One region of the Enterococcus sp. 22-H-5-01 genome, then DNA from elsewhere that is predicted to be linked to it. Evidence: a T-box and tRNA genes for the amino acid it is inferred to sense, from the RefSeq annotation. Region 1 holds a T-box; the other holds one or more tRNA genes.
What was found. The T-box of region 1 lies ahead of leuS (leucine--tRNA ligase). A T-box ahead of a tRNA ligase gene usually reads a tRNA of that ligase, here a tRNA-Leu.
Positions count from the first base shown of each region.

Region 2: it encodes a tRNA-Leu, which carries the amino acid that the T-box ahead of leuS (leucine--tRNA ligase) is inferred to sense. The anticodon was not compared.

Region 1 is NZ_CP189993.1:1,891,986-1,902,024, reverse strand. It holds gene ACQKTA_RS09740 (putative polysaccharide biosynthesis protein) at 1-679, opposite strand, end outside; gene ACQKTA_RS09735 (UDP-N-acetylmuramoyl-L-alanyl-D-glutamate--L-lysine ligase) at 816-2,315, shown strand; gene leuS (leucine--tRNA ligase) at 2,373-4,886, opposite strand; T-box leader at 5,023-5,215, opposite strand; gene ACQKTA_RS09725 (phosphatase PAP2 family protein) at 5,356-6,015, shown strand; gene ACQKTA_RS09720 (TIGR01212 family radical SAM protein) at 6,012-6,992, shown strand; gene ACQKTA_RS09715 (class I SAM-dependent methyltransferase) at 6,967-7,530, shown strand; gene ACQKTA_RS09710 (alpha/beta hydrolase) at 7,539-8,327, opposite strand; gene ACQKTA_RS09705 (MDR family MFS transporter) at 8,350-9,828, opposite strand; gene metK (methionine adenosyltransferase) at 10,002-10,039, opposite strand, start outside.
Region 2 is NZ_CP189993.1:459,196-469,234, forward strand. It holds gene ACQKTA_RS02305 (glycoside hydrolase family 13 protein) at 1-960, shown strand, start outside; gene ACQKTA_RS02310 (hypothetical protein) at 1,056-1,655, shown strand; gene ACQKTA_RS02315 (hypothetical protein) at 1,736-1,921, shown strand; tRNA gene ACQKTA_RS02320 (tRNA-Leu) at 1,937-2,020, shown strand; gene ACQKTA_RS02325 (hypothetical protein) at 2,079-2,264, opposite strand; gene ACQKTA_RS02330 (helix-turn-helix domain-containing protein) at 2,563-3,387, shown strand; gene nagA (N-acetylglucosamine-6-phosphate deacetylase) at 3,466-4,611, shown strand; gene ACQKTA_RS02340 (FUSC family protein) at 4,713-5,306, opposite strand; gene ACQKTA_RS02345 (Gfo/Idh/MocA family protein) at 5,411-6,361, opposite strand; gene ACQKTA_RS02350 (hypothetical protein) at 6,531-7,064, shown strand; gene ACQKTA_RS02355 (M15 family metallopeptidase) at 7,082-7,870, shown strand; gene ACQKTA_RS02360 (glycoside hydrolase family 73 protein) at 7,880-8,491, shown strand; gene ACQKTA_RS02365 (hydrolase) at 8,534-9,223, shown strand; gene ACQKTA_RS02370 (C39 family peptidase) at 9,317-10,039, shown strand, end outside.

The sequences.
Region 1 (10,039 bases):
GTTTTTTGTCTTTGAACCAATAAAAAAGTAAAACACCATACGAGCCGATCATTCCCACTGCGGCAGCAAATGTTGACTGGATCACCGCAGCTAAATATTCACCATGTTGAACTTTCATGATAATAAAAACACTCAATAACATATAAAAGACCCGAATCGCTTGTTCGACCACTTGAGAAACGGCGGAAGGCCGCATATCTTGTTGCCCTTGAAAATAGCCGCGCAAGACACTCATACAAGGAAAAGCAATCACCGCGATACTCAACGCACGGATCACTGGGATCAGCTGTTGACCACCACCAGATAGACTAGCTAAAAAAGGAGCAGTAAAAAACATCAGTCCGCCAAAAAGAATCCCTAAAAGTGCTGTGGCTTGGAGCGCTTTGATGAATAATCGACGACTTGTCTGGTATTCACCTTTGGAATTGTAACGAGCAATCTGTTTCGCGATTGCCCCTGGCAGTCCGGCAGTAGAAATCATCATGAACAATGCATAAAACGTATACCCCATATTAAATAGCCCATTAGCCGCTCGAGCATTTTCACCCATCCAGGCATACCAAGGAATGATGTAAACAGCTCCTAGTAAGCGTGAAAAGATATTTCCTACAGTCAGCCAGGCTGAACCTTGGATCATTTTTTCCTGATAACTCAGGTCACTTGGTCGTGTTTCTCTCATGATCTCCTCCTACAAAATTACTACTCTAATAGTAAAGCTAAAAACGTTTTCTGACAATCACTCTTTTCTTAGTTTTTCTACCATTTATAAAGCTATGCTATAATAGCCTAGACAATATTATGGAGGTCTCTATCACATGCTGACACTTACCCAAATTCAACAAATCCTTGAAAAAGAAAACTTATTGCGTGAGTTTATCACGCCTGATCGTTGGAGTCTAGCTGCTCCTTTGGAAAAAAAATTCCACAAACTTTCTTATGACTCTCGTGAAGCAGATGCTGACACACTTTTTTTCTGTAAAGGAAATAATTTCCAAGTACGTTACTTGGAACAAGCACTACAAACAGGTCTAGCTTGCTACATTGCCGAACAGCCTTACGAAGTCGATGCAGCGTTAGCGATTATCGTAACAGATATCCGTAAAGCTCTAGCTGTTTTAAGTATGGCTTTTTATGACTATCCGCAAAATAAGCTAAAACTGATCGGTATCACGGGAACTAAAGGAAAAACGACCGTTGCGTACTTCACTAAAAAAATCTTAGATATCACGACCCAGCAAAAAACGGCTTTGCTGTCTACTTTGAACACTACTTTAGATGGAGTCACTTTTTTCAAATCTAAATTAACCACTCCTGAGTCTTTAGACTTGTACCGTATGATGGCAGAAGCCGTCACAAATGGTATGACACGCTTAGTGATGGAAGTTTCTTCGCAAGCCTATAAAGTCGCACGTGTTTACGGCCTGACTTTTGATGTCGGGATCTTTCTAAATATCTCACCCGATCATATCGGACCGATCGAACATCCGACATTCGAAGATTATTTTTATTGCAAACGTCAGTTGGTAGCCAACTCACGTCAAATGATCTTACATCATGAAATCGATCATTTTGATTTATTAAACGAATTAGCAAAAGCTAAAAATATTCCAGTAATCACCTATGGCAACAAGGTCGAAGCAGATTATCAAGTGAAGCCGTTGGAACATCCTCTAGCCTTTTCACTAACCGGTGCTAAAGATAGTTTGATGCTCAATGGTACGTACGAGATATTATTAGCTGGTGATTTCAATAAAGAAAATGCTGCAGCTGCATTGATTGCTAGTGCCTTGGTCGGCGCAGACCAAACAGCTGGTCAACAAGGTTTAGCCGAAGCATTGGTCCCAGGACGCATGAATTTATTATTGAAACCAAACGGCGCACACATCTATGTCGATTACGCTCATAATTATTTAAGTATGAAATCATTACTTGCATTTGCTAAAGAACAACACCCTGCTGGTGAAATCTTAGTCATAACAGGTTCAACAGGAAATAAAGCCGAGTCTCGCCGAGCAGGGCTTGGACAAGCCATCGGCGAATACGCAGATGTGGCCGTCTTAACAAGCGATGATCCCAATTACGAAGATCCCAAAAAAATTGCGGCTGAAATCCAGCAAGGAATCCAGAATGATCAAGTACAGGTCCACTTTGAAAAAGATCGCAAACAAGCGATCCAACAAGCGATCCAATCCGCCGATCCAAATGATGCGATTATTTTAGCTGGTAAAGGAACGGATAAATACATGACCGTTAATGGTGAGAACCTTCCTTATGAAGGCGATTATCATTTAGCTGAATTGTTTATAAAAGACTAGTAAAAAGAGGTTGGAACAAAAGTAGCGAATACTTTTGTTCCAACCTCTTTTCTTTTTTTAATTAGCTACGATATTCACTAATTTATTAGGAACCACGATCACTTTACGAATCGTTTTCCCTTCGGTATTGCGTTGGATGTGTTCATCTGCCATCGCAATTTTTTCTAGCTCATCTTTTGCTAGATCAATAGCGACCATTACTTTCGAACGCACCTTGCCATTGACTTGCAAGATCACTTCGATTTCATTTTCAATCAGAGCCTCTTCATCATAGGTTGGCCATGCAACATACGAGATATCTTCATCATGACCTAAAATCGCCCATAATTCTTCTGAAATATGTGGAGCGATCGGTGCTAATAATTGAACAAAACCTTCCACATATTCATAGGTCAAAGCTTCAACTTTATACGCTTCATTCACGAAGACCATCATTTGTGAGATGGCTGTATTCAAATGCAGCTGTTCCATATCTTCTGTGACTTTTTTGACGGTTTGATTATAGACTTTCGTCAATGAACCATCGTTGATGTTGGTAATGTGGTCACGCATTTTTCCATCTTCGTCTACGATCAGACGCCATACACGATCTAAGAATTTGCGCGAACCTTCTAAGCCATTTTCACTCCAAGCGATCGATGCATCTAATGGACCCATAAACATTTCATACATCCGCAATGTATCTGCACCGTACTGTTCTACCACATCGTCAGGGTTTACGACATTTTTCAATGATTTACTCATTTTTGCTGGAGCTTCTTCTAATTCTTCACCCGTTTCGATGCTGTACCATTTACCATCACGTTTTTCAACTTTATTGGTTGGTACAAGAGCACCGCGGCTATCACGGAAACTTTGTCCTAAAATCATTCCTTGGTTATATAATTTTTGGAACGGTTCATTTGTTGGAACCACACCGATATCATATAAGAATTTATGCCAGAAACGAACATATAATAAATGAAGCACAGCATGCTCAGCACCACCGATATAAAGATCCACTGGTAACCAACGTTTCAATTTTTCATAATCTGCTAAAGCTTCTTTATTATGCGGATCAATAAAGCGTAAATAGTACCATGAACTACCAGCCCATTGCGGCATCGTATTCGTTTCACGACGACCTTTTTTACCAGTAATTGGATCAACAACATTTACCCAATCTTCGATATTTGCTAGTGGTGATTCACCTGTTCCACTAGGCTTGATATCTGTTGTTTTTGGCAATTCTAATGGCAATTCATAATCAGGAACTAAACCAGTTGTGCCGTCTTCCCAATGGATCACAGGGATTGGTTCACCCCAGTAACGTTGACGAGAGAATAACCAGTCTCTTAAACGGTAACTTACTTCTTTTTTACCACATTGATGTTCGTCTAACCAAGAAACCATTTTATCAATTGCTTCTTGTTTACCTAAACCATCTAAAAATTCTGAATTAATATGTGGACCATCACCTGTGAAGGCTTCATTTTCAATATCGCCGCCTTCTACAACCGGTACGATTGGTAATTCGAAAGTTTTAGCAAATTCGTAATCACGTTCATCATGGGCAGGTACCGCCATGATAGCACCAGTACCGTAAGATGCTAAGACGTAATCGCCGATCCAAATCGGCATTTTATTTCCGTTAGCTGGATTGATCGCATAAGCCCCAGTGAAGACACCAGTTTTTTCTTTTGCTAAATCTGTCCGGTTTAAATCTGATTTTTTAGAAGCTTCTTCGATGTAAGCATCGATGGCTGCTTTTTGTTCCGGCGTTGTGATTTTTTGTACCAAGTCTAATTCTGGCGCTAATACGGCATACGTCGCACCAAATAATGTATCTGGACGTGTTGTGAAAACCGTAAAGCTTTCTTCACTGCCCTCAATCTTGAAGCTGACATTTGCACCGATCGAACGGCCAATCCAGTTGCGTTGCATTTCTTTGATACTTTCAGGCCAATCTACTGTTTCTAGATCATCTAATAAGCGATCTGCATAAGCCGTGATTTTTAACATCCATTGACGCATTGGTTTGCGGATAACGTCGTAGCCGCCACGTTCGCTCTTGCCGTCAATAACTTCTTCGTTTGAGATAACCGTTCCTAATTCTGGCACCCAGTTGACTGGAACTTCCGCTTCATAAGCTAAACCTTTTTCATACATTTGTTCAAAGATCCATTGTGTCCATTTATAGTATTCAGGATCTGTCGTATTTAATTCACGATTCCAATCGTAACTGAAGCCTAATGAATTGATTTGACGTTTGAATGTTTCAATATTTTTTTGAGTAAATTCTGCAGGATCATTTCCTGTATCTAAAGCATATTGTTCTGCTGGCAGACCAAATGCATCCCACCCCATTGGGTGTAAAACATTATAACCTTGTGATCGTTTCATCCGTGAGATGACATCTGTTGCTGTGTAGCCTTCCGGATGTCCTACATGCAATCCTTGACCAGATGGGTATGGAAACATATCTAATGCATAGAATTTTGGTTTTTCTGGGTCATCTTGGGTATTGAATGTATTGTGGCTTGCCCAATATTTTTGCCATTTTTTTTCAATCGCTTTGTGATCGTAACTCATGTTGCGCCTCCTATAAGCCTAATCTTTTATTTTTTATCATCCCCGAAAGAATGATGATGTAACAAAATTTACACTAGTTCCTTACTGCATTTCTTCAATGAAACAAAAAAAGCCCTACAAAAGTTCAAAACAACTTTTATAGGACGTTATCAACGTGGTACCACCTATCTTTATCTGCACACTGGCAGAACTCAACAGAAATAACGGTCTCTAACCGGATCATTCGATCATGCTCCAAGGTAAGTTCGAAGTTCTCGCATACCACACTCTCAGCACCGTGGGCTCTCTGAAATGCGTTTCTTTCTACTACTCCTCTTCTAGGCAAATAAATATTAAAGTAACTTTATCTTAGCAGATTACTATCTAGAATTCAATTGAATTCCCTTTAAGAATCCATTGAAAGAATTGTACTGCTAAGTAAACATGATATAATGATTCCGGTTATAGAAAGGATGAATTGTGTAGAATCATGAAAAATAAATCGCTCTATCATTTAATCGGAAGTTTCACTTTGCTGTTTTTTGCAGTGCTCTGTTACATCGTCCGATTTTATCCCGATACGTTATCCGGTTTTGACCACTCGATCATTCATGGGGTCCACCGTTTATATCCGCAGATGAACGGTTACTTTTTATGGGTGACAAAATTTGCCAATCCGATTACGATCGTCTTATTATCAATCGTTTTTGTCGGTTTGTTTTATTTTAATAAACAAAAGATCACTGCACTATGGTTAGGCGCGGGAATGGTTTTGATCAGCGGCGCGTTAAATCATTTACTAAAAATCTTTTTCCAACGTGAGCGACCTACCGTTCTTACCCATATGGTCACCGAACACAGTTTTAGTTTCCCCAGTGGACACTCGACTGCCAGCACCTTGCTTTATGGAACGTTGATCTTTGTGTTGCCTTTGTTTATCAAAGAAAATACTCCTCGCTTGATTGGACAAATCATTTTAGGATTATTGATTTTTAGTATCATGATCAGCCGTATCTACTTAGGCGTCCATTATCCTAGCGATGTCTTAGCAGGGATGCTTTTAGGCAGCAGCTGGCTATTTTTCACCTATCCTTATTATCAACAAAAAAAATTAGCTTACGATTTAAAAGCAATTAGGAGAAACAAATGACCTTTACTTATAGCGATGATGAAAACAAACGTTACCATTCTTGGAATTATGCTTTACGCCAAGAATTTGGTGGGAAAATCTTTAAAGTCCCGGTAGACGGTGGCTTTGACTGTCCAAACCGTGACGGTACTGTGGCTCATGGCGGTTGTACCTTCTGTAGTGTTTCAGGCTCAGGCGACATGATTGTAGCTCCTAGCGATCCGTTGCCACAGCAATTTCATAAAGAAATCGATATGATGCATCAAAAATGGCCGCATGTTGAACAATATATCGTCTATTTCCAAAATTTCACAAATACTCATGCACCGGTTGAAGTGATTCGCGAGCGTTTCGAACAAGTCGTCAATCTTCCAGGCGTTGTTGGACTTTCCGTCGGCACACGACCTGACTGTTTACCTCCAGAAGTGGTCGATTATTTAGCTGAATTGAATCAACGCTTATACCTTTGGGTTGAATTAGGCTTGCAAACAACCTATGAGGAAACAAGTAATTCGATCAATCGAGCACATGATTATGGGACCTATGTCGATGCGGTCGCTCGCCTGCGCAAACATAATATCAATGTCTGCACGCATTTAATCAATGGTTTACCTGGAGAATCGCTAGAGATGATGCGGGAAAATGTTCGCCGTACTATTTTAGATTCTGATATCCAAGGAATCAAACTTCATTTAATGCATCTGATGCGTAATACTAAAATGTTACGTGATTACGCTGAAGGTCGTTTGCAACTGATGACCAAAGAAGATTACGTTTCTGTGATCTGCGATCAATTAGAAATGATTCCTCAAGACATCATCATCCATCGCTTAACTGGGGATGCACCTTGGGATTCTTTAGTTGGACCTATGTGGAGCTTGAAAAAATGGGAAGTCTTGAACGCGATCGATCAAGAATTGATCCAACGAGATTCCTATCAAGGCAAGTTTGATATTAGAAAGGACGCTGACCATGCTGCTCACCTCCTTACGCTTTAGCCATCAACTCTTAAAAGAAGTCGTTATCGAAGGCGATCACGTGATCGATGCGACTATGGGCAATGGAAATGATACCCTTTTTCTAACGGAATTGGTCGGAAAAAGCGGCCAAGTCTATGCCTTTGATATTCAAGAGCAAGCTTTAAAAAATACCCAAACACGATTAGCTGCTGCTGATCAACAAGCGACATTATTTCTAGCGGGCCATGAAACGATCGATGAAAAAATTTCCATCGATCAACCGATCAAAGCCGCAATTTTTAATTTAGGCTATCTACCTAAAAGTGATAAACAGATTATCACGTTACCAGAAACAACTAAGCAAGCGATGGGAACAATTTTAAAACGCTTGACTGTTGGCGGCCGAATGATCGTTGTGATCTATTACGGTCATGCTGGCGGTGAGACAGAAAAAAATGAAGTCCTCGATTTTTGTCAAGCATTGCCGCAAGAAACTTATAATGTATTAAGTTATCAATTTATCAATCAAAAGAATACGCCGCCGATTTTATTATGCGTAGAGAAAAAGAACAGCTGACCTTCAGGTCAGCTGTTCTTTTCATTAAACCATTCCAATACACGTTGAATCCAAGCATCCCAAAAGATCCAATCATGCTTTCCAGGACCTTCTTCAAAGGTGACATCTAATTGGTTCTGTTCTAGTTTGTGCGCCATGTATTGACTGGCAGGATATAGATCGTCTTCTGTTCCACAAGCTAAGAAAAAGCGCGGGGCTTCTTTGCCGCTTTTGACTAATTCTTCTAATAGATAAAGCGGGTCATTTTTAGAACCTTGCAATTGATCCAATGGCCCAAAGATTCCTTGCCAGTAGGCTTCATTTCGCACCAACAACAAACTCTTGATATCTGCTAAAACTACAGCACCAGACAGAGAAGCTACCGCTGCAAAATTTTCCGGTTTTGCTAAGCCTAATTTCAAAGCACCATAGCCACCCATCGATAGCCCTGCTGCAAATGTTTTTTCACGCTTTTTAGTGATTTGTGGGAATAGTTCATGAACTAATTCCGGTAATTCTTCTGCCACAAACGTCCAATAATTCATATCATACGTAGTATCAGTATAAAAAGCTAAGTCTGTTGAGGGCATGACTACTGCCATTTGATAATCTGCAACATAACGCTCAATCGATGTCCGACGTTCCCAAACGCTATGATTTCCACCCATCCCATGTAATAAATAAAGTACTGGTATATCATCGGTAATACCGATTGTTTCTGTCCCTATTTTTTTATGCGTTGTCTGTGGTAAGATCACATTCATTGCCACTTCCATTTGCAACACATTTGAATAGACATTTACTTGTAAAAAAGCCATCTATTTTGATCCTCCAGTTTTCTTATTGTTCGTTTAGTTTAACACGTTTTGATTGTTTGCCAAATAAAACACTAAACAATAGCGCAATCACAATCAACAGCAGACCAGCCAAATAAATCCAATGCAAACTATTGAATAAAATGGTCCGCAATTCATCTCGTAGTGTTTGCTCGATTTGCAATGCCGTGTGCGGGTTGATCAAACGATTCATGAGTGTGGTATCCGTGATCCCTGCTTGAGCTAATTGACGGCCATTAGAAACATTCAAAATAATTCCAAAAACTGAGACCATAATTGTTTGTCCGATCGTACGAGACAATGTATTGAATGAAGTGGCTACGCCGATTTCTTCTTGCGAAACACTCGCTTGAGCTTCCACAGTTGTAGTTGTTACAGCCAAACCATATCCAACACCAAGAATTCCCATGATTACAAAAAACAACCAAAATGGGCTGGCTTGCGGCAAGAACAACAAGGAGCCACCGCCAATTAAAATAATCAATAGACCCAGTATTATGATTCGCTTCGCTGAATACTTTAATAATAAGCGTCCTGATAAGAAAGAACCATACATCCAGACAATAGACAACGGAGCTAATACTAAACCACCCAAGCCGGCAGACTTTTCTAGTACGCCTTGCATCCACATCGGAATATAAACATCCAAACTCATTAAGAAGCCGCTGATCAATGCCGCCACGATGTTGACACTAGCAAACGTCTGATTACTAAAAAGATTCAAGTCAATCACGGGATCTTCTGCCCGTTTCTCCGTATAAATAAATAAAAACAAGACCACAATACTAAAAATAAATAGCCCAATGACCGCTGCGGATAAGCCTTCATCTCCTAAAAGTTGAAAACCTAGCAATAAACTCAATAGCGTTAGCATTAAAAATAAACTTCCTAAAATATCCATTTTTTTTGCTTGATAATTTTTTTTCTCTTCAATAAAAAAGTACTGTAATAAACCGATTAATCCCAAGCCAATCGGAACATTAATAAAGAAGATCCAATGCCAGCCTACTGTATCAACGATCACTCCTCCAGCCAAAGGACCAAAAACACTGGCAATTCCCCAAGCTGCACTCGTTAACCCTAAAACCTTTGCTCGCTTATCAATATCATAAAGATCTGCTATGATCGTCAAAGAAACAGGCATGATCGCCCCTGCACCTAAACCCTGGATTCCTCTAGCAATAATCAGCGTCAACATCTCATTTGAAAAACCGCACAGTGCTGATCCTAGTACAAAGAGTAAAATCCCGATGAAAAAAATTGGTTTCCGACCAATTTTATCAGCCAATTTTCCATAAATCGGTGTAATCATAGCACTGGTCAATAAATAAATCGAAAATACCCAGTTCATGATTTCGATTCCTTGTAAACTACCTACGATCGTTGGCATTGCTGTCGTTACAATCGTTCCCTCGATTGCTGACATAAATGTCGCTATAAAAATACCTATCGTTACAACCTTAACATTTGTTGTTCGTTTCATTTTTACCTCCGAATTTTTATATTCTTGTGTAGCATAGCACGTCTTGATACAAAATGACTCTCAATTTTTTTATGTCCTTATTCAAAAATTGACAAAAAGAGACGGTTCTATTGATTCAAAAAATCAATAGAAACCGCCTCGTGAACTCCATAAATACTTTATGTCTGTACGATTTATTTTAAATCCAAACTAGCTTTCAATGCATCTACTT
Region 2 (10,039 bases), 730 kb from region 1:
AGTGAATACTTTGATTGGTTTACTTTCAATCATTACCCAGATGATTATAAAGCATGGTGGGGAATCGCTGATTTACCAGAAGTTCGTAAAGAAAATCCTCGCTATCAAGAATTTATTTACGGTGATTTAGATAGTGTGCTGGCAAAATGGACTTCTTTAGGTGTTGATGGCTGGCGCTTAGATGTTGCAGATGAATTGACGGATGATTTTATTGCCGGAATCCGAAAAAATCTTTCAGCTTATCAGGATAAGATTTTAATTGGCGAGGTTTGGGAAGACGCTTCGAATAAAGTGGCCTATGATACACGAAGAAAATATGTTTTTGGCGACCATTTGCAGGGAGTTATGAATTACCCGTTGCGCCAGCAAATCTTAGACTTGATGAATGACGATCGTTCATTAAAAGAAATCTGTGAAGAAATGATTCTTTACCAAGAAAATTACCCGCCAGATTTTTACTATAATCAACTGAATAATATCGGAACACACGATACTGAACGGATTTTGTCAATGTTGGGTAATTCAACTAAAGCATTGGACCAAGCTTGGGGCTTGATGTTTATGATGCCAGGAATCCCTTGTGTTTATTACGGAGACGAGGCTGGATTAACCGGTGGCAAAGACCCTGAAAATAGAAAGATTTTCCCTTGGAATTCAATTGATCCAGTTATTTTTGAAAGCTGTCAAAAATGGATTCAACGAAGAAAAGAATATGATGTACTGAATTATGGAAATTTTTTCCCGTTTTATTCGGAAACACAAAAAATATTTGGTGTGATTCGTTATACTGACGAGGCTTATGCTATTTATGCGGTTAATCAATCCGATCAAGAACAACAAATAAAAGTTAGTGAGCTCTCTAGTCCCCGTGCTTATCAAGGGGATTATGCTATTCTTGATAATATTTTCGAGGATGAGATAATTGCTCCTAAAGGTAGCTTATTTGTATATGATGCTTGATCTTTTTTATTTAAAATAGTGGCTAGAAAATCGAAAGCATTTTCTAGCTTTTTGTGCTAAACTAGTTGGTATTAGAGAACAATAAGGATGATTGTATGCAAACCTATACTAGAGAAAAATGTCGTTTTCCAGCTTTTGATGATGACCAAGGGGTTAAACTAACAACTACGAGTCAGCGAGTTTTATTCGATGGCAATGATGATTTGATCACCAATCATCGATTAGAAGCAAAAGATGTTTTTGGCCGGGAACTTCCTAAGCCTAAACGAAATCGTAGAGTGGCTTTAGATGATGAACCGCGAAGAGAGCTGAATCAGCATAAGGCGAACTTGCCTATGTATCATAACGAACGAGCAGAAGCTAAAAAAGTAAAATTATTTGAGGAACATAAGCCTAAAGAAACAAAAAAGACCACTTTTAGTACAAATACTGGTCGCAGTGCGACTCCCTTTGCACCAACTTTTGTTCCATCTTCTTTGATTCCCGATCAGGATCCGAATGCTATTTCACCACGTGAGTTGATGCAACGGATGGAGAAACAACGGAATTCGTATATTTTATTTGCTCCAGAAAAAAAGGTTGAAAAACCTGCAATTGAAAGAAAGAATTCACGCCAACGGTTGGACCGCTCATTACGCGGAATTATGGAAGAAGATAATTCAAAAATAGAAAATAGTAAATATTTTCAAGAATAGTTAGTCGTCAATAGCTTTAGGAGGCCTATTTGTTTGATCCTCCTAGCTATTGCTTTGATGATAAGAGGAGTTAAAGAGCCATGAATCCATTTGAAGAAAAAATTAAGCAATTAAGAGATCATGAAATAGATAAAATCGAAGTATCGAGAGCAGAATTTTTTTCGTTCCGAGAAATTTGGAGTAAACAAGAAGATAAAAAATTTTTTCGGGGTATCGCAGGTTTAAATGGCGACATTATCTATGTGTACGATACAACAATTGTCTAAATAAATTTATATAAAGCGGCGGTGTTGGAATTGGTAGACAAGCATGATTGAGGGTCATGTGGGAGTGATCCCGTGTGGGTTCGAGTCCCATTCGCCGTATCCAAAAAGGACAACCTTTTAAATAGGTTGTCCTTTTTATATATAATTATACAAAACATTAGGAAAGGACTTTTAAGGCAATGGCAATAACACCCGTAAAGAGTAAGCCTAAACCGCAAAATAATTCTAAATAATAATTATCATGAGTCTTTTTCCATTGATAGATCGTCCAAATAATTAGCCCGATACCATATAAGATCAATAAAGAACCTAAAACTATTCTAATACTGTAATATTGATACATAGGAATCCTCCGAGGGGATGCTAATTGATTTTAAGGAATGACTGAATAGTTTATCTTTCTAAATTAATTATAAATGGAAATAAGTTTTTTTAAAAGAAATAACAAATAGAATTAAATAATTGATGTTAAATAAAAAGCAATTGTTATGAAATTTCTAATTGATTTTAAGACAGTTTAAGAACACTCAAATTTATTCAATCCTTTTCGATATTTCGATTGCAAGAGTTGCTTGTCTACTGATCATCGGATAAAATTAAAGTATTGAAATGCGAATATGCATATTTTGGAGGATGTAATCATGGAAGCGATCGGTCAAGTCTTAAAAGAGTTCAGAAAAGAACACTGTATGACGCAAAAAGATCTTTCTCAAGGAATTTGCTCTCAAAGTGTATTGAGTCGAATCGAAAACAACGAAGAGATCCCTAATATTTTTGTGATTCAACAGCTTTGTCATCGTTTAGGCATTACGATCGATCAATTGATGGTGGATTTTTTACCAGAAGAAATGTTTTTACGGAAATATTTTAATAAAATGTTTATGTATTTACGAACTGCTAAATATCTTGAAATTCGCGCAACGTTAGAATATCTAGAAGAACGCCAGCTGACTCATCTAGATAAGGATCGGCAGCAAATGTATTTTTTCAAAGGTGTTTGCGCTTATTTTGTAGATGAAGATCCTGAGCAGGCTTTAGAATATATTGTTGAAGGTTTGGGCATTTGTGTGTCTAAAAAATATCATGGTTATTTTGACAGCCGGATCTTGCTGCTTAGTTTTGCTGGGAAAATGTCTTTTGTTTTGGGGCGCTTTACAGATGCACAAAATTATTATAGTCAAAGTTATGAGCTTTTTCGTTCAATGATGGCAGATTATTCTGAACGCAGTGAGTTAAGCAATCTTTTTGTTAATTATGGTACTTTTTTAGTCAATCAAGAGCGCTTAGACTTGGCTGAAAAAGTAATCGATATGGGAATCAAATGGAATCGGCAACAGTGTAGCTATTACAAATTGAGAGAGCTTATTGAATTGAAAATCAGAATGTTGGAAGCACGGGAAGAATTGCATTCAGTGATTGGTTATAGAAAAATGTTAAGAGCACTAGAAAAAATTAAAGATTTGTAGAAATGGTCTACACCATTCTTGACTTATTTTTAAATCAGGAGTAACTTTAAAGCATTAATAATAAAGGGAGAGCTCAAAATGAAAACATTTATTTATGCTGATAAGTTCTTTTTAAACTCTGGAATTAAAGGAGCCGGCTATCTAGATGTCACTGACGGCATTTTTGGAACATACACAAAAGAAAAACCTGAAGGCGCAGAAATCATTGATCAAACTGGAAAATGGATTGCTCCTGGTTTAGTCGACACACATATTCACGGCTATAAAAATCATGATGTCATGGATAATGATGCAGAAGGTATCAAAGCAATGTCAGAAGGATTATTATCTTGTGGTGTCACTAGCTTTTTACCAACAACTTTGACTTCATCAAAGGAACGTTTGAAAGATGTAGCTGAAACAATCGGAAAAGTTTATCAAGACGTTGATGGAGCAAAAATTCAAGGAATTTATTTTGAAGGTCCATTTTTCACAGAAGAACATAAAGGGGCTCAAAATCCTAGCTATTTCGGTGATCCTAATTTAGATACATTCCACGAATGGCAAGAAGCTTCAGGTGGTTTGATTAAAAAAATCGCTTTGGCGCCTGAACGTAAAGGTGTAAAAGAATTTGTTAAAACAGTGACTGATGAAGGAGTCGTTGTTTCATTGGGTCATTCCAACGCAACGTTAGAAGAAGCCCAAGACGCAGTCGAAGCTGGAGCAAGTGTTTTTGTTCATGCTTATAACGGTATGCGTGGACTAAATCATCGTGAACCAGGAATGGTCGGTGCATTATTATCCCTACAACATGTCTTTTCTGAATTGATTTGCGATGGTCATCATGTTCACCCGCAAGCGGCAGAAATTTTGATGGAAAAAGCTGGACATGATCACGTAGCGTTGATTACTGACTGTATGATGGCTGGCGGAATGCCTGACGGCAACTACAATTTAGGTGAATTTCCTGTTGTAGTAAAAGATGGAACTGCTCGTTTAGAATCTGGTAATTTAGCAGGCAGTATCTTGAAACTAAAAGAAGCAATTAAAAATGTGGTTGATTGGGGATTAGCAACTCCAGAACAAGCAATTATGATGGCTTCTTATGTTCCAGCTGTTAGTTGTAAAATCGATGATAAGTGTGGTTCAATCACAACTGGCCGCGCTGCTGATTTTATCGTTTTAGATCCTTCAATGGATTTAGTTGCAACATATCTTGACGGTGTCGAACGTTATCACGCATAATCAACTATTTTTTGAACTCGGCCATTTTTGGTCGAGTTTTTTGTTTGAAGCATCAATCGAAAATATTGAATGATAAGTAAAATAAAATCAAGGATCAATCTTCATTTATGAGATTGATCCTTGATTTGTTTGCGCACAGCATATAAGCTTTTATTTAATTCTGCTTCTTTTTTCTTTAATTCAACCAAATCTTCTTTGATTTCTTTTTCTTTCTCATCGGTTTGAGGAGAGATGACCCCATTTAATGAGATGGCAATAATCGTTCCGATAAAGGTATCTAAAACCCGGTTTAGAGCAAATAAAGCTGATTCTCCTTGTGGGATGCTAAAAGCAATCAGCAACATGGTTGCAATTGCCGAAATGATTCCTGAATTATTATTTATCCCATCGGAAAAAACGATTACCAAGATAACAAATAAGGGAAGAAGAAATAGTTCTACGTAAAATTCATTATGGAAGAACGCTTGGATATAATAATAAATCATAGCTAACAGTCCCCCCAATGAATTACCTAATACTCTGGAACGACCAAAGGAAATACTCGTTGTTAGATCTTGTCTTAAAGAAAAAACAGCAGCTAAAGCAGCAATCAGAGGAGAGCCGCGATCAGTGATATGGAACAATAAAATACAAAGCATGACAGCAAGTGCCGTCTTGATTGTCCGCATTCCTAAACGAAATCGCCCGATTTGCATAATCCTCCTCCTTTTATCATCTTTATATTAAATAGTTTAGCTGAAAATTGACAAAAAAACAAAAGGGATCGCCTGAGCGCTCCCTTTTGTCAGCTTTTTGATTATTATTGCCACTTCTGTTGCATTTGATCCAAGATATCGATGACATCTTTAGTAAAGAATAAGGATTGATTCGTTTTTTCACCATTGATTATAGCAACCATATTTTCAATTTCATAATTTATGGCATTGCCGGTAAAACCAGATTGGATCGTTTCTTTTGTGCCATCATTAAAAAATAATTCTGCTTGATCCGCGCGAGGGTAATCATCAATCGTCAAATAACCATTCTCAAAAGCTACGATACCTTTTTTAGGCATTTTTGCTTGGAAACTCAAGCTGATCGTAGCTAATTCATCTTTTGAATTGCGTAAAATAGAAACTGATTGTTCATCTACACCCGTTGAAAAAGGGATCATTGTAGAAGCTGCAACTTTAGGCTGCTCTGTTAAAAACCAACGAGCAAAAGAAACAGCATAGGTACCGATATCAAGTAAAGCACCACCTGCAAGTTCGGGATTGAAAAAACGGTTGCTCGGATCTGGATCTTTATAACTACCAAAAGGAGCTTGAATCATTTTTAACTTTCCTAAACGATCAGATGCGATTAAAGAATGCAATTCATGGTATAATGGCATATTGAAGATGGTCATTGCTTCTGCAAGAATCAATTGTTTTTGTTCAGCTAAGGCCATCGCAGATTGTAATTCAGACAAATTCATCGTAATCGCTTTTTCGCAAAGGACATGCTTGCCTGCTGTTAAAGCTTGCATGATATGAGCACTATGTTGTCGATTAGGAACTGCAATATAAATGATTGAGATGGTATCGTCTGCTAGTAATTCTTCATAACTACCATAAGCTTTAGGAATATTGTATTGTTGAGCAAATGTTTGAGCTTTTTCTAATGAGCGTGAAGCACAAGCACTTAGAATACTTGTTTCTTGCTCAAAGTTTGCTGCAAATTGATGGGCGATCTCACCTAATCCGATAATGCCCCATTGTAATTTAGACATGGTGCTCCTCCTTGTTATACGCCAAAATTTTGTTTATTTACTGATATAATTAATATAATACGAGGCGCTTTCAATAAGTATGCAGTAATTATTAAATTATTTCAATCGATTTGATATAGTACTGTTTTTTTTCAGAAAATTAGATAAAATATTATAGGAGGGATTTTTCGTGAATCAAATTTATTTAGATTTAGTACTTAGTGCAATTTTTGAACAATTTCATTCAGAACAAGATTTTTATCAAGACTATTTAGGAATCAGTCAAAATCAATGGCAACAATGGAAAGATGGACAAAATAATCTGTCACCAGAAGCCAATCAAAAAGTAAAAAATTTATTTAGTGATTATGAGTGGATGTTAAGCCAAAAAGTGATTCGCCAAACATTACTTTTTCCTGAAAAGCGCCGGATTGCTGTTGCAGAATATCGTGAAATGAAAACGATCGTTGCTCAACGTTGGATCGCTAGTGGATTGGCACAAGTAGAAATGATTCCATTTAAAAATAAAAATGAAGAAGAGAATCGCGACTTTATTAATCTTAGAGTCACGATTGATTATGATGCCTGGGGATATAGCGATATTTTGACCTTTCGTTTGCCTGCGCATGTCCAAAATCAAATTGCAAGTTCACATACTCAGACCGCACTGCTCGATTGGGTCAATGAGAATTTGACAGAAACATATACGTCTTTAGACGATTGACGAGAGGATTTTTTAAATTGAAGAAAACAGTAGGGCTGATTTCAGTGATCGTTATGCTAGGATTGACGGGTTATTCACTTTTTCATGGCTCGGAATCAAAATCTAATGTAAAGAAAACCACTGCGACAACGTACTCATTTGAAAAGAAAACAGCTGCAAGTACAAGTAAAAAAACGGCTGCGCAAAAAGCGTTACCGGATGCTAAAACAACGGATTGGAATCTTGTTTTAGTTGGTCCTAAAAATAAAATTGAAAATGAAGTCGCAGAAAGTCAATTGGCTACTTTGTCAGATAATAGTCACCAAGTAGATAGCCGAATTGTTACTGATTACGAAGCATTGTCAGCTGCAGCGACTAAAGCGGGTTATCCATTAGTAATCATTTCAGCTTTCCGTTCAGTCGAAGCGCAAAAACAAGTATTCGATAACAATGTTAATAGCCTAGTCAGTGGTAGCGGAATGACTGAAGCGGACGCGACAACAAAAACAAAAGAAACAATGACTGAACCCGGTTATAGTGAACACCATACTGGTTTAGCTATCGATATCGTCGATCAAGATTGGTATAAATCTTATACCACACAAGTTTTAGATGCTTCCTATGGAGATCAACCTGGAGCAAAATGGATTGCAGAAAATGCTCCGAAATATGGGTTTATTATTCGCTATCCTAAAGATCGTCAAGATATCACAGGAATCACTTATGAACCGTGGCATATTCGTTACGTAGGAAAAGAAAATGCGGAATATATTACTAAAAATAATTTGACACTAGAAGAATTTTTGCAACAGCTATCAGATAAATAAGGAGTTGCTATGCCAAAAAAAATCTTTAAAAAACGAAAGGGCCAAGTTTCTTTGCCTCTGATCTTTGGAGGCCTTTTATTACTTGGGGTCGCTTTCGTTTTTTCTTTACACTTACTGTCTAATTCGATCACTGGAAGTGATGACCAAACAAAAAATCTAACGCATCAAGAATTTATTGATGAGTTAGTACCACATGCAAAAGAGTTACAACAAGGTTATGGAATCTTACCAAGTATTATTTTGGGACAAGCTATCCTAGAATCAAATTGGGGCGAGTCTCAGTTAGCAAGCCAATATAATAATCTTTTTGGTATCAAAGCCTCAGAAAATCAAAATAAAATAAGCTTAGAAACTAAAGAGTATGTCAATGAACAATGGATAACGATTCAAGGCGATTTTAGAGTCTATAATTCCTGGGATGAATCCTTAGATGACCATACGATGCTTTTTGTAAATGGGACGAATTGGAATCCGCAATTATATGCCGGAGTTCTAACAGCGACGAATTATCAAGAAGCGGCACAAGCATTACAGACAGCCGGTTATGCTACCGATCCTGATTACGCGAATAAAATTATCGATGTCATCAAAACGTATAATTTGGAGCAGTACGACCATTAGTAGTAAAATTGACTTAACAAAAATTTGTTAGGGGCTGGTTGTATGACAGAGTCAAAAATACCTGAAATCATGACAGAATTAAGAAAAGATATAGTACGTGTTCCAAAACCAATCGAAAAAGCATCTGGAATCGTTATCTTTGGGAAAAAAATTCGGTCGATTATTTTCACAACGGATATTGCAATTATTCGTAATACCGATGCGGATGCAGTAATTGCAGTCTATCCATTTACACCACATCCAGCGATTACTAAGGGAATTATTGAAGCAGCAGATATTCCCGTTTTTTCTGGAGTCGCAGGTGGGTTAACTCAAGGTCCCCGCTCTGCTTATATGGGAATGTTCGCGGAAGCGCAGGGAAGTATTGGAGTCGTTGTGAACGGACCGACGCCGGTAGAAACAATTCAAGCTATTTATGATGTGGTAGACATTCCTGTAGTTGCTACAGTGACATCGAAATATTCTAAAATTGAAGAAAAATTATCGGCTGGAGTTGATATCATCAATATCAGTGCTGGAAAAGATACCGTAAAGACAGTAAAATATTTTCGTGAACTGTATCCAGAATTACCAATCATTGCCACAGGCGGACCTGATGATGAAACAATCGAAGCGACAATTGCGGCAGGGGCGAATGCCATAACGTATACGCCACCTTCTAATGGTGTTTTATTCAGTCGTAAAATGGAGAAATATCGGGAAATGGAATATAAGGAAGATCAAGAGGAATAAACGAAAGCGAGAATCGTAAAATGATTCTCGCTTTTCTTATATTTAAGTTATAGTTAAGCTTCGCTTGCGATACTTACAGTGTCGAATAGTGAGGTGAGTAAGATCAAGCACTTAATGAATTGGTGGACCTTTCTAATTGTACCAACAGGAATCTGTTTTTTACTGTTTTCATTCAATAATCGAGAATCGATTGAAGTAACAGAAGAGACAGAAGGTACAAAAGTTGAATTACTAGCTGAGAAAAGTGAAGAAAAAGAAAACGGTACGACAATTATCGATGTTCCTTTAGAAAATCAAAATGAAGGAAGCATCCCATTAGAAAATGGTTGTGAGATTACTGCACTGTCTATGTTGCTGAATTACTACGGCTATGAAACGAATAAAAATGAATTGGCCGAACAACTAAGTTATGTTCCGTTATATGAAAATGAATGGCAAGATATTCACGGGAATCCTCATGATGGATTTGTTGGAAATATTTATGGCGGTTATGATGCTATGGGTGTGGCTGTTGAACCGATTGCAGCGGTTGCTGCTGACTATGTTGAAATGACTCACTCAATCGTTGCTAGTTCATCAACTGATTTTACTGAGCTAGCAAACATTGTTCAAGCCGGTACGCCTGTTTGGGTCGTGACGACTGTGGACTTTCAAGTGCCAACAGCGGACGATTTTCTAATTTGGCAAACTACTAGTGGAGAAATTACTGTTTCCCCTTTATGTCATGCGGTAGTGGTGACTGGTGTGGATAGTCAGCATGTTTATGTCAATGACCCATATGGCTATAAAAATCGAATCGTTGATCGCTCAGAATTT